3 regions of the Virgibacillus byunsanensis genome follow, and region 1 is predicted to be linked to each of the others. Evidence: riboswitches for the same ligand, from Rfam matches in the RefSeq annotation. Region 1 holds a riboswitch; each other region holds the start of a gene.
The links. A riboswitch is a leader RNA that binds a small molecule or an ion and turns the genes downstream of it on or off. The one in region 1 is predicted to bind cobalamin.

Region 1 (4,297 bases):
AGCATTTAATTCACGGTAGTGATAGTAGACAATAAAAGAGCCAATAAGCATAAACGGCATGATCAACTTCACATGGCTCCAACCTCTCATACCAACACTTCCGTACAACCAATAAATAATCTGTGCCATCGCATCCCGATCACTTAACGAAATAATTAGAGACACAATTGCTCCGATAAAGGCGCTGACGATAATCCCAGCTAATATGATTGTTTCTACAGCTAAACTTCTACTGCTTAACCGAACCAGACCGAATACAATAAAAAGTGTTAATAATCCACTAATGACCGCGACAACCGGCAAGGTAAAATTTCCTAAACCAACAATCGAAAATTGAAAAAATAATACAAATACAGCACCTAGTGATGCTCCCGAAGAAACCCCTATAGTGTAGGGATCTGCTAATGGGTTCCGTAACAATCCTTGGAACGCTGCTCCGGCAAGTCCAAGTGATGCACCAACACAAAAAGCAAGTAGCACACGTGGTAATCGGATATTCCAAATAATCATTTCTACATTTTTTGGTACCTCATTAAGCAAATTGATACGTAACGTTTTATCCAATACAATATGTAAAATCGTATCTATCGAGACCTGGACACTACTCATTAATAAACCAAGAAGGGCTGTACCAAGTACAACCCCTCCACTTAGAATATATAGACAGCCTATTTTATTTTTTGAAAACTTCAGGGTAGACAAGCTCCGCAAGTGTCTCGACCCCTTCAATTAACCGAGGACCTGGTCTGGTCACAGTATCGTTATCTACATCAACGACATGTTCATTTTTAACAGCCGGTACTTCTGCCCAGCCTTCACGACTTAACACATCTTGGCTTGGATTATCTACATAATAACCATAAGTAGTAACAATTACTTCAGGGTTTAACTTCACAATTTCTTCCTCGTTCAAACTCACCCAACCCTCATGTTCTGCTGCTACATTAATGGCTTGAATTGCCTCAAGCATTTCGTGCATAAATGTATTTGTTCCAGTCGTATAAATATCTGGTGCTGGTGATACTTCCACCCATACTTTCTTCTTATCCGTAACTTCTTTTTCAGCTTTTTCTTTGATCTCAGCTAAACGCGTTTTCATATCAGAAATCGTTTCTTCTGCCTCAGTAGTTGTTCCAGTTGCTTTAGCGATCATAGTTATGTCACCATAAACATCGTCGAAAGAAGTGGCACTTCCAACAACAACGACAGTAATTCCTGCCTCTTCAAACTGCTCTATTGTTTCCTTTGCATTTTCGTAATGATAATCGGTAACAAAAGCAATTTCCGGGAGTAGGGAAAGAATCTTCTCAACGTTGATTTCCTGTCCACCGAGTTTATCAATCTCTTGTGTTTCTTCTGGGTAATTACTATAATCAGATACACCGATGACCTTATCACCTAAACCAAGGTCAAATACAATTTCTGTCGTACTTGCTTGAAGCGAAACAATCGATTCTGGTTTATTTTCAATCGTAACTTCTCGATCTGCATCATCTGTAATGGTTAGTGGGAAGTTTTGTCCACTATCCTCATCAACTTGTTCATTAACATTTGAAGAATTGTCCTCTTCTATTTGCTGGTTATCGTTTGAGTCAATAACATCCTCTTCACCATTACCAGCAGCTTCCGACTGTTGTTCTTGTGTACCGCAACCCACGATAGCGGCCATAGTAAACAGTAAAATAAAACTAATAAGTCCCCATCTTTTTAACATCTCTGTATGCACTTCTGTTCCTCCTCCTATTTTTGAACACAAAAAAACGCTATTCCTGTGGAAAGCGTTGGTTAAAGGCATATGTATTATACTTTGATAAAGTATGATAACTCGCAATCTATTTATCTGGCACGGTAACATGATAAAAATAGATTGCCTGCACTTTAAACATTCCTTTCCTCGAGGAAGTTTAAACACAAATAGGCAGGTCTCCTGACTTACGAATCAACGGTAGGTTACTCCTTCCCGTGTTAGAAACACAGTGGATCATTTGTAACCATCCTCATCGCTTACAGTGGCGGGACCGTGTTGGATTTACACCAACTTCCCTCTTAGTCTTACAGTTAAGTTCACTTGGAACACTGCAAAAAACCTCTTTGTCTAGTATTCATTTTTTTGTCTTCTAAAAGAAATTATAAAATATTATTTACCTTTTGTAAAATATTATTTAGTCCATATCCAGTTGTTCATGATTCATACGGTGAGTGAAACTGTTCAGAAATCTACAATTTGAGTTGAACAAGAATTTTCGAAATAGGCTTATATAAAAATATAATACAGTTTTCTCAATATAAATCTATTATTTTAAGGATCACAAAATTTCCATACCCGCCTTCAACTATAACCGCTATATTTTCTCTTTAGAAATTGCCTATACAGATTATTAAACTCGCCAGTATGAAATGAGCAAATAAATATTTAAGTAGATTCAACATCTTCATCTACATTATATTACTTCAAATACCTCCACTTATTTCTCCTATTCAATTAGAATACCGATATTGTAAACTTCTCTTCTTTTTTAAGCTAACAGCTAAAGAGTTTACAGCTCTACGGTCTTTTAAAGATCCAACTGTTAATCGTTTTCTATCCATGCTAATATCACCCGTTCTTAAGATTAATATATATTGAACCAGTAATTTTTAATTAATAATAGTAATTTCCTTTAAATCCATTTCATAAACAAAATCCGTACATTTTGATGCATATTTAATTTGTTTTTCTTAACAATTGATTTTATATTTCTATGATGTTGATATTAAATAAATCTTTGAAATTTATCATGTAAACATTCCCTGAGAATCCTTTATCTTTTACAAATTCAATATATGGTGTATGAAGGTACCTAATTCCGTTTATAATGTGCTTTTTACACACTAATAATAAAATATTCCTCTTCCTCCCTATTCTAAACTTTTCTATACAATACGACCTACTACATTAGTCTTTGATTTATAGCCCTTGAGATATGATCCATGAATATATCCACATTTATAGCATACTGGCTACGAATTTAATGCTACTATTGAACAGTATCACTTGGTTGAGACGGAGACTTAGGTTGATTTTCATTCGTTTTATTCTCATTAGAATCTAGGTTTTCTTCTTCCGGACTAGTCTCGTTTTTCGAAACAGGTTCGTCTTTTTTTGCTTCATTTGATTCCGTCTTTGATGGACTCTTTATACTAGTTTCGCTTTGCTCTGGATTTCTGTCATTAGAATTTGTTTGATTTTCTTCCGTTTTGTTACTTTCATTCTCATTCTCAACAGGAGATGGCTTATCCTCCGCTGAATTTGGATGTTTTTCATTTTCCGATGAAGCACTTTCTTTATTAATTTTATTATTACTATTATTTTGTTGTTGTATTCCATCATTAGCAGATGTTCCTTGTTTATCATCAAGGGTAGGCTTTTCAGTTTTATTCTCTTTTTGATCTTTGGGAGTTTGTGGACGATCCTGACGTGATTCTGAATTCAATTTGGCATTGTCTTCCGTAGAATATCCTTGTTCACCCTCATCTGGAACCTTCTTAACATCTTCCTCAATCATATCCTGTAATTGTTTAACGGATTTCTCTTTTACTTCATGAATATTTTGAACGAGCCCCTTTTCTCGCAAGGTTTGAAAATGTCTGTATTTATTCATCGATACGTCCGCATGTTTGGCTTGGTCATAAAATTCCTTTGTTTCATTGAATACCAGTACATCTGCAACGATGTTCTGACGTTGAAGTTGAGTTTGGATCACTTCAGTTAGATCACGTTCAGAAGGGGAGTCAGAGTCATTCGTTACCTTCACAAGAGTAGTCTCAATTCTTCCTTGTTCTTCTGTCGTTAAAAAGCCTTTTGAAATCGACTCAGATATGATGAGATTAACCACTTGATAGAAGTCTAAGCCTTTTGATTTGATGGAGTCGATGATTTGTTTCCCATCGGCATTCAAAGCTGAAAGTTTTACCACGTTTAAATCCTGGTCTAAATGAGCCTCAATACTCGGATTAATATCAGTGGCTGCAATATAGTGAGTTTCGGAATGATTTTGAAGCACCCCATAAGATAAAAAGGCGATAAACAAAATAGCTACCATTGCTATAGTAGATACAAACTTGATAGGAAGAGGCTGCGTTTTCGCTGTACACATCATCTTTTCACCCATCATCGGCACGTCATTTTCAGTTCGCCGTATATTTTTAAACGTGCCATCATCACAGAGAAGAACATATTCGTTCTCCGTCACTTTGGTCACGACACCTTCAATTGTATGTTTTTTCATATTTTTACACTCCCAGGCCCGACTTGAAC
Region 2 (4,297 bases), on a different contig from region 1:
TGTATGTAACGTAAAATCAATACACTCTTTTGATCGGGACTACATCGATCGAGATGGTGATATACCTTCTTCAATTCCTCATTTTGTATTGTAATTTCATCTGGCAATGGTTGTTTATCTTGTATAAATTCTCCTTTTTCTTGCCAGTCAAAAAAATCAGTGATTCGATTTCGCTTTCTTTTTTGTGCACGAAAATAATCAATTGTCTTATGTCTAGCTATAGAGAATAACCACGTTTTTAACGTACTATCACCTTTAAAAGACGTATAAGAATGCATTACTTTTATATAAACTTCCTGAACGAGGTCTTCTGTGGTTTCTTTGTCTTTAACCATATAAAAAATAAACTGATATAAATCCTGATGATACTTGTCGTATATTTCATCAAAAACGGCCTTCATAAAGATCCTCCGTTCACCCATTTAGTCGTTTCAACACCAAAAATGTTACACTATATTTCTATAATATTAAAGAATAAGAAAAATACCAACCATTATTTGGTTGGTATTTTTAAATATAGGTTCATTTCGTAAGTTTTGTTACTTTTTTAATCCTCACAATTGATATATAATGCGACATAAATTCAGATAATGGTTAGTGCTTTTACTCGCTCTGGAAATACATTTAGCGCATCTTAGGGCGGCTGGTGAACCACCACGTGCTGAAGCACTTTAGTGTCTCACCTATGCCTATCCTCCCGCAGAACAAGGGAAGCCACGGCAGGATTACATCGCACGCAGAAAAAGTGATTTCCTTTTTCAAGGAGTCTTCGTGTATTTCCGCCGCTGGTATAGCGTCCAGAATAAAACAACATCTTGAATTTCGTTTTTTTAAGGTAAACTGCCACTTTTATGATGGTTGCTTTTCGCTGCGGGCAGTCGACTCTAAAGGAATAGCACGTGTCCGAAGAGCGCTTTTTGCTTCTGAGGATGGCTGAGGCCGTGCCCACGGAAAGCGAAGTGTTCTGCCGAAGCGGTTGTATAGCACTCATAGATGGAGAAAGCAAATCCTCGAGTAAGTTATGTCGCAATCTACATCAATTGTGGAAAAATGACAGCCTAAATATAAATAGTTAATTATCAAATTTTGTAGACTTTTGACTTATTGGAAAATCCAAATAGTGCACCATTCAACCATGAAATTTATTAATTCTTGAACGTGTAAAAAAATGTGAAATAATTGGATAGATCAGGATGATGAATACCGCATTCCCTACTGCGTGATACGTATCAAATGGTAATCCTGCAAGATAATACGGTAAAAACTTACCAGTTATTTGATAGCTGGTTAACGAAATAACAAATCCATAGAGATAGCCACTAAAAATAGAGAAAATCACGATTAAATAGATAGGGATTCTTATAGGTAATTTACCTAGCAGACCACTTATTAACCCTATTAATCCCCATGAGATCACTTGCCAAATTGACCATATTCCCATGCCCAAAAGCATGTTTGACAAAAATGTAGTCAATACAGCTAGAAATATAGCTGCAACAGGACCTAAAAATAAACCACATATAATAATTAATGCTGTTACTGGCTGAAGGTTTGGTAAAAACGAAAAAGTAAATCTCCCCACGACAGCCATAGCTGCTAATAAAGCCAGTAATGTTATTTTATACGTAGTCAACTACATCATTCCCAGGCCTGAAGGTCGAACGTTACACGATCATCAACTTGTAACTCTAATTCATTAGCACCTACAGCTCCCATTTCATCGTTCACAAAAAACATCCAAGCCTTTTGTTCACCTTCTTCAGGAGCCTCTCCTTCAATAGAAGTAATAAAACCCTCATCTTCTTCAATATCAAAATTTTCCTGCATTACATCCATTAAAATAGCCCCATCCTCAATAGGCACCTCTTTTTCTGTGACTATTTCTTCTCCATTATCCTTTGAAATAGTTATGTCAACTGAACCTTCATTTTCTTCACTACTACTCGTATCATCAGAAGCACAACCCATCAATAAACCAAATACTAGTAATAACGCTGTTAATTTAAAAAACATTTTGTTCATCTTTCTCATTCCTCCACTATTTTTATTGAGGAGACTGGCATTGGACAACCAAAAAAGCTAACCCTTCTCACAAGAGTTAGCAATAGTAGACGACAATCGATACATTATAAATCCATATGTATTCGGTTGTCCCAATTGCTTAACATCCTCGAAGCATTGAAACAGTTAAACATGGCAGGTCTACTGACTTGTGATTTTAACCTACTTTAAGTCCCTTCCCATATAAATGTTCATATAGTGGCTATCACTTATTTCGTATCACTTACAGTTGCGAGGACAGTTCTAGTTTTTCACTAGATTCCCTTTTAAGCAAATGCACCAAATTCAAAATATTATATTCGGTTTCATTACAACTATCATCATATCATAATGCACTCTAAAATCAATATTTATTTTGCTGTAGGTGTAGGTATTTTAAATGTAAATGTCGTTCCTTCATTTACTTTACTATTCACTGAAATAGATCCATTGTGAGCATCAATTATGTTTTTAGCAATCGCTAGCCCTAAACCAGTCCCTTTTTTCTTAAGGTTTCTAGTTCTGGATTTATCAGCTTTATAAAACCGCTCAAATACAAAGGGAAGATCTTCCTCAACTATACCACTGCCATTATCTTCAATTGCTACTACTAATTGTTCATTGCATTCCACTGAAATATTTACATAGCCATTGTCATTCGTATGTCTAATGGCATTATCAATTAAATTGGTAAAAACTTGTTCTATTCTGTCAGGATCAATTGCAATTGCATCAGTTTTAATATTTTTTATAAGATTCAGTTCTACTGAGTTATCTTCTGCCAATCCACTAAACTTCTTCGTTATTCGATCAACAAATGCTTCTACGTTAATCGGTTCTTTATTTAATTGGATATGTCCAGCTTCCATTCGAGCAAGATCCAATAATTCATTTACCAGGCGACCCATTCGTAATGATTCTTCATAAATAATTTGAGCTAATTCGTTTTTCTCATCTTTACTTTCTGCCACATCATCTACAATAGCCTCACTATAGCCTTGTAGCATCGAAATAGGTGTGCGCAGCTCATGTGAAACGTTAGCAATAAAGTCTTTTCTCAATTTATCTAGGCGTCGTTCTTCCGTCATATCACGGATTACAGCTACAGCACCCCGTACAAACGTTTGATCATATAATGGAGTCATAATCATAACCCAAGTACGTCCTTGTAGATTAATCTCCCGTAAGGTTTCTTTTTCTCCCTCAATTACTTCTTGTAAAATTTGATTAAGTGGTTCTGGAAGTTTTTTGTTATCTTCATTAATGGTTATATTATGTTCAAAATACCAATCCTCAATAAACCGTTCAGCTGGGGGATTCGTTACAATCATATCTCCATTTCGATTAAGTGTAATCACACCATCTGCCATAGAACTCACAATACTGGATAATTGCTCTTTTTCCTGCCTCAACGCATTTATGTGAAACTTTAATTGCCTTCCCATTCTATTAAAAGCCATTGCCAACCCACCAATTTCGTCATGGGTTAATATCGGTACTTTTGTGTTAAATTCTCCTCTTGTTAAGTCAAATGCAGCTTCTCGCATTTTGATTAGTGGTGCTGTAATACGTGTTGAAAGGAAAAATGCAAAAATAGTAGTTAAAATAATTGCTATACCAGCTGCTAGGAAAATTATTTTTGTCGTTTCTGCCTTTGTCTGATCAACAACATCAAGTGATTGATAAACAAAAACAGCACCATTAACTCCAGAGACTGGTGTACCTACGATCATTACCTCTGCATCACTATTTGGCAGCATCATTTGTTTTTTCACTTGTTCATTTTTTGATAAAATGGTAGTCAAATCTTCTTCATTCTGAAACCATTCTTCTTCTAATTCTAATAAGTTTTGATCATTACTGTTTGAGGTCCACACAGAACCATCATTAAAAATGATAGCTATACGACTAGCTGGGTCTTTCACGCGTTCTGTTGTTTCAAATAGTAATGATTTATCATCATATTGTTCTACCATCACAGAAACTTTAGTCGCTGTTTGCATCATGTCTTTCTCAGCTTCTTCTATGTGGAACGTTTCAAAAAACTCTAATAGAAAAATGGTTAATATAAATAATACAAAAGAAACTAGCAATAAGATAGTTATTGCTAGTTTTCCTACTACACTACGCCAAAACATTATGCATCATCTACCTCAAATTTGTATCCAACTCCCCAAACAGTTACAATCATCTTTGATGCCTCTTTGGAAACGTTGTTTAACTTCTCTCTAAGCCTTTTTACATGTGTATCTACTGT
Region 3 (4,297 bases), on a different contig from region 1:
ACTGCAGTTGATAACACAAATGAACCTAAATCACCATTTAATATCATTGAAGCAGGGGATTGTTGGAAATATATTACCATGGTAGAAGAATTTATACGATATGAAGAAATAGGTTTGAATACAACGACAGATGATGAAGTAAAAGAAATGTTAAATGATGTGATCAAGCAGTGTGAATCACATATTAAAAAATTAAGTACGATTATGAAAGAAGAGGGTATTCCCTTACCAGATGTAACTTCAGCAAAACCTAAATCAGAGCCCAATGAAATTCCGCTCGGTGTAAAGCTAACAGATGATGAGATTGCTAATGGAGTAGCATTTAAATTAATCGTATGCATGCAAGCATGTGCAAAAGGACAAGGGGATTCGATTCGAAATGATATTGGGATGGTTTGGTTGAACTTTTATTCGGAATGGGTTGTGTTAGGAACAACATTAAAAACGCTAATGCGAAAACGCGGATGGTTAAAGGTGCCGCCCTTTTATTATCCACCCGGATCTCCAAAAAATTAACTATTTCCCCAATAACCCTGTATCCTATGAAGGTCATTACCCCGCGCATATTATAAATGTGCTGGGTTTTTTAATTACTTAAATTATAAAATTAGGAGCCTATGAAGGGGCATGTTCCTTTAAGAAAGATAGACTAACTTTGTCGCTCTGTGGCAACGACCCACCCGCTATGCGTGCGCAGCCCATACGTCGCTATGACGCACAGGACGTGCTAGTTACAGGCGTTGCCACAGGACAAGGAAAGCTTCAATGAGAAACATCGCACGCAGAAAAAGTGCTTTACTTTTTCAAGGACGTGGCGAACTTAGCCTGTAAGGGCGCTTCTAGCTTTTATTAGTAGATAGGAAAGTATAAAACTTTCTTATCTACATAAGTGCAACTAAGGCTTTCGCCATTAAGGCTTGGCGATAAGCCAAGTTTTCTAAAAGGTAAGGAAAGTATAAAATTTTGGTACTATAAAGTTTCTTGTCAGCAAGAGCCATGTCTAGCTCCAGCGCCCAGCCACTCGCGACATAAGCAATCCGTCTTGCGAAAGGAAAAACTACCTTTCTCCAGCCGTTTTGCTTATGCGGTCGTGTCTTTCAGGGCGCTTACGCTTTTCTTATTACATCGAACTATTTACCTTTTTTATACATAACCTAGGTATGGATAGATAAATAGGAGGTGTTCGCTATGGTACAAAAACCAATAATATATCAAAATCCCCCAGTTCAAGAGGTCAAAAATATAAGTTATCCTACAATTAGTAACAAGGCAGTAATTGGTACCGAATCGACCGTAATCGGTGATATTACGATAGATGATGACGTTTATATAGGATTTAAAAACTTACTTCGAGCAGATTCAGGATATCCTTACTATATTGGTCCGTATACTAATATACAGGATTATGTATTAATGCACGTTCATCCGGGGAGTGCGCATGTGGAAATCGACGGCAGGAAATGGGGTGTTTACTTAGAGGGGGAGATCAGTGTATTACATCATGCAGCAGTACACGGACCATTATTTATTGGACGTAATACATTTGTAGGACAACATGCTAATATTTATGATGCAGTAATTGGACGAAACTGTGTAGTTATGCATGGTGCAACGGTAACAAACAGAGTAACGATAGCTGATAATCGTTTTGTTCCACCTGGCTATTCTGTATGGAAACAAGAGGATGCAGATCAACTTCCAATGGTACCTGAAGAACATAAAAATCTTAATCAGGAAATTGTTGACCATTATTATCGATTAGGCAAATCATACTATGAAAATACTCCGTTAGCATTTTCATAACTTACTGCCTATCGGAAATAATCATTGCGAAGTTATTTTTTCTATGATAGGATTTAAATACAATATATTGGTAAAATAAAAATGCAAGCAACTATATATAGTAATTACGAGTTAAGGTGACACACGTTGTCTTAAAAGGGAACCTAGTTCAAATCTAGGACTGCCCCCGCAACTGTAAGTGTGGACGAACGAGTAATCCACTGTATCACATGCTTTACGGCTATGATACGGGAAGGGCTCTAGTAGGCAGAAGCACAAGTCAGGAGACCTGCCATAACTTGTAGTTTCATTTCTCCGGGGTGAGAGAAGTTGAAACGGTAGAGATATAGATACGTAATTTCTATCGTTTTTTAACCGTTCATCCTTTGGGTGAGCGTTTTTTAATGGGGAAAAAAGGGAGGAATTAGTATGACAATCACAACAACAAAACCTGAACAGGAAATAAATCATATTATTGACAAAGCAGTGAGAGGGTTGGATCTGGATGTAGACGCTTACCAGAAAAAGGCTTTGAAGTTATTATCAAATCGAGAGGAAATGTATGAAAGTCTAATTAAATTAGCACTTGAAAATATAGATGAATCCACCCCTGACTGGACGTATGTAGCAAGTCGATTATACTTACAGGACCTGTACCGCCAGGCAGCAGAAAATCGACATTATGATGCCGCTATTCGGTATGGGAATTTTTATGAACTTATCCAAACCCTGACAGAAAAAGGAATTTATGCAAATAAGATCATCACCAAATATACGAAAGAAGAAATTGATTATCTTGCAGAGCAAATCGATCCAAAGCGTGATTTGCTGTTTGATTATTTAGGTCTGTTTACATTGGCAACAAGATACTTAGCCACGGATTACGAAAAAAATACATATGAGCTTCCACAAGAGCGTTGGATGATTATTGCGATGTATGTCATGCAGGATGAACCTTTATCGAAACGGAGCCAATTAGTAACCGAAGCATATTGGGCATTGAGTAATCTTTATATGACGGTTGCTACCCCAACTCTAACCAATGCAGGAAAATCACATGGGCAACTATCCAGTTGTTTCATTGATACAGTCGATGATAGTCTTCAATCGATTTATGATAGTAACACCGATATTGCCAAGCTTTCTAAAAACGGTGGAGGTATTGGTGTATACATGGGGAAAATCCGTAGTCGAGGCAGTTCGATTAAAGGATATACTGGTATGAGCAGTGGTGTCGTTCCGTGGATTAAACAGCTCAATAATACTGCTGTTAATGTGGACCAATTAGGTACGCGTAAAGGCGCCATTGCCATCTACCTAGATATTTGGCATATGGATATTGAAGCTTTTCTTGATTTGAAACTGAATAATGGGGATGACCGTTTACGTGCCCATGATATTTTTACTGGCGTGAGTCTGCCTGATTATTTTATGGAGCAAGTGGACAAGCGTGGTGACTGGTATTTATTTGACCCACATGAAGTTCGTCAAGTGATGGGATACTCACTGGAAGATTTTTATGATGAAGAAAAAACCCGAGGGTCCTGGCGTGAACGATATCAGGAATGTGTAGATTCGAAATTGTTATCCAAAAAGAAGATTCCTGCTATTGAAATCATGAAACGAATTATGAAATCCCAACTGGAGTCAGGTACACCGTTCATGTTTTATCGTGATGAAGTGAATAGACAGAATAGTAATCATCATAAAGGGATCATCTACTGTTCCAATTTATGTACGGAAATAACCCAGAATCAGTCTCCAACTGAATTTTTGGAGGAATTTCTGGAAAATGATAACACGATCGTTAAAAAGTATAAATCCGGTGACTATGTGGTATGTAATTTGAGTTCCATTAATTTAGGGAGAGCGGTTCCTGATGATATATTGGAGCGTCTCATCAAGATCCAAATACGCATGCTTGATAATGTCATTGATATTAATACATTACCAATTAAGCAAACACAGTTAACGAATCAGAAATATCGGGCAATAGGGCTTGGCACCTTTGGCTGGCATCATCTTTTAGCACTTGAAAACCTGAAATGGGAATCAGATGAAGCGGTTAATTATGCAGATGAGTTATATGAGAAAATTGCCTATTTAACGATTACAAATAGTATGGAGTTAAGTAAAGAAAAAGGAAATTATCCCTGCTTTGCAGGAAGTAAATGGCATACGGGAGCTTATTTTTCACAAAAAGGTTATTCTGATGAAAAGTGGCTTGCGTTAAGAAATGATGTTGCTCAATATGGAATTCGTAATGGGTATCTTATGGCAGTTGCGCCAAACTCTACAACCTCGATGATCGCGGGGTCTACTGCTAGTATCGATCCGATTTTTAATACATTTTATAGCGAAGAAAAAAAGGATTTCAAAATACCGACGACTGCACCTGATTTGAATCACAAAACATATGATATCTATCGAAGATCTGCCTATATATTGGATCAACGCTGGTCTGTTAGACAAAATGCAGCACGACAAAAGCATATCGATCAAAGTATTTCATTTA

Region 2: linked by a shared signal. The riboswitch ahead of ACFQ3N_RS13985 (DUF4430 domain-containing protein) and the one ahead of ACFQ3N_RS05285 (ABC transporter substrate-binding protein) in region 1 are both predicted to bind cobalamin.
Region 3: linked by a shared signal. The riboswitch ahead of ACFQ3N_RS11905 (ribonucleoside-diphosphate reductase subunit alpha) and the one ahead of ACFQ3N_RS05285 (ABC transporter substrate-binding protein) in region 1 are both predicted to bind cobalamin.

Annotation. Positions count from the first base shown of each region.
Region 1 covers NZ_JBHTKJ010000012.1:12,176-16,472, forward strand. The annotation lists gene ACFQ3N_RS05280 (FecCD family ABC transporter permease) at 1-711, opposite strand, end outside; gene ACFQ3N_RS05285 (ABC transporter substrate-binding protein) at 674-1,726, opposite strand; cobalamin riboswitch at 1,901-2,106, opposite strand; gene ACFQ3N_RS05290 (anti-sigma-I factor RsgI family protein) at 3,018-4,268, opposite strand; gene sigI (RNA polymerase sigma-I factor) at 4,265-4,297, opposite strand, start outside.
Region 2 covers NZ_JBHTKJ010000037.1:5,244-9,540, reverse strand. The annotation lists gene sigX (RNA polymerase sigma factor SigX) at 1-401, opposite strand, end outside; gene ACFQ3N_RS13990 (ECF transporter S component) at 1,130-1,633, opposite strand; gene ACFQ3N_RS13985 (DUF4430 domain-containing protein) at 1,639-2,022, opposite strand; cobalamin riboswitch at 2,179-2,360, opposite strand; gene ACFQ3N_RS13980 (ATP-binding protein) at 2,412-4,178, opposite strand; gene ACFQ3N_RS13975 (response regulator transcription factor) at 4,178-4,297, opposite strand, start outside.
Region 3 covers NZ_JBHTKJ010000031.1:13,151-17,447, reverse strand. The annotation lists gene ACFQ3N_RS11915 (DUF3231 family protein) at 1-516, shown strand, start outside; gene ACFQ3N_RS11910 (carbonate dehydratase) at 1,189-1,803, shown strand; cobalamin riboswitch at 1,901-2,093, shown strand; gene ACFQ3N_RS11905 (ribonucleoside-diphosphate reductase subunit alpha) at 2,212-4,297, shown strand, end outside.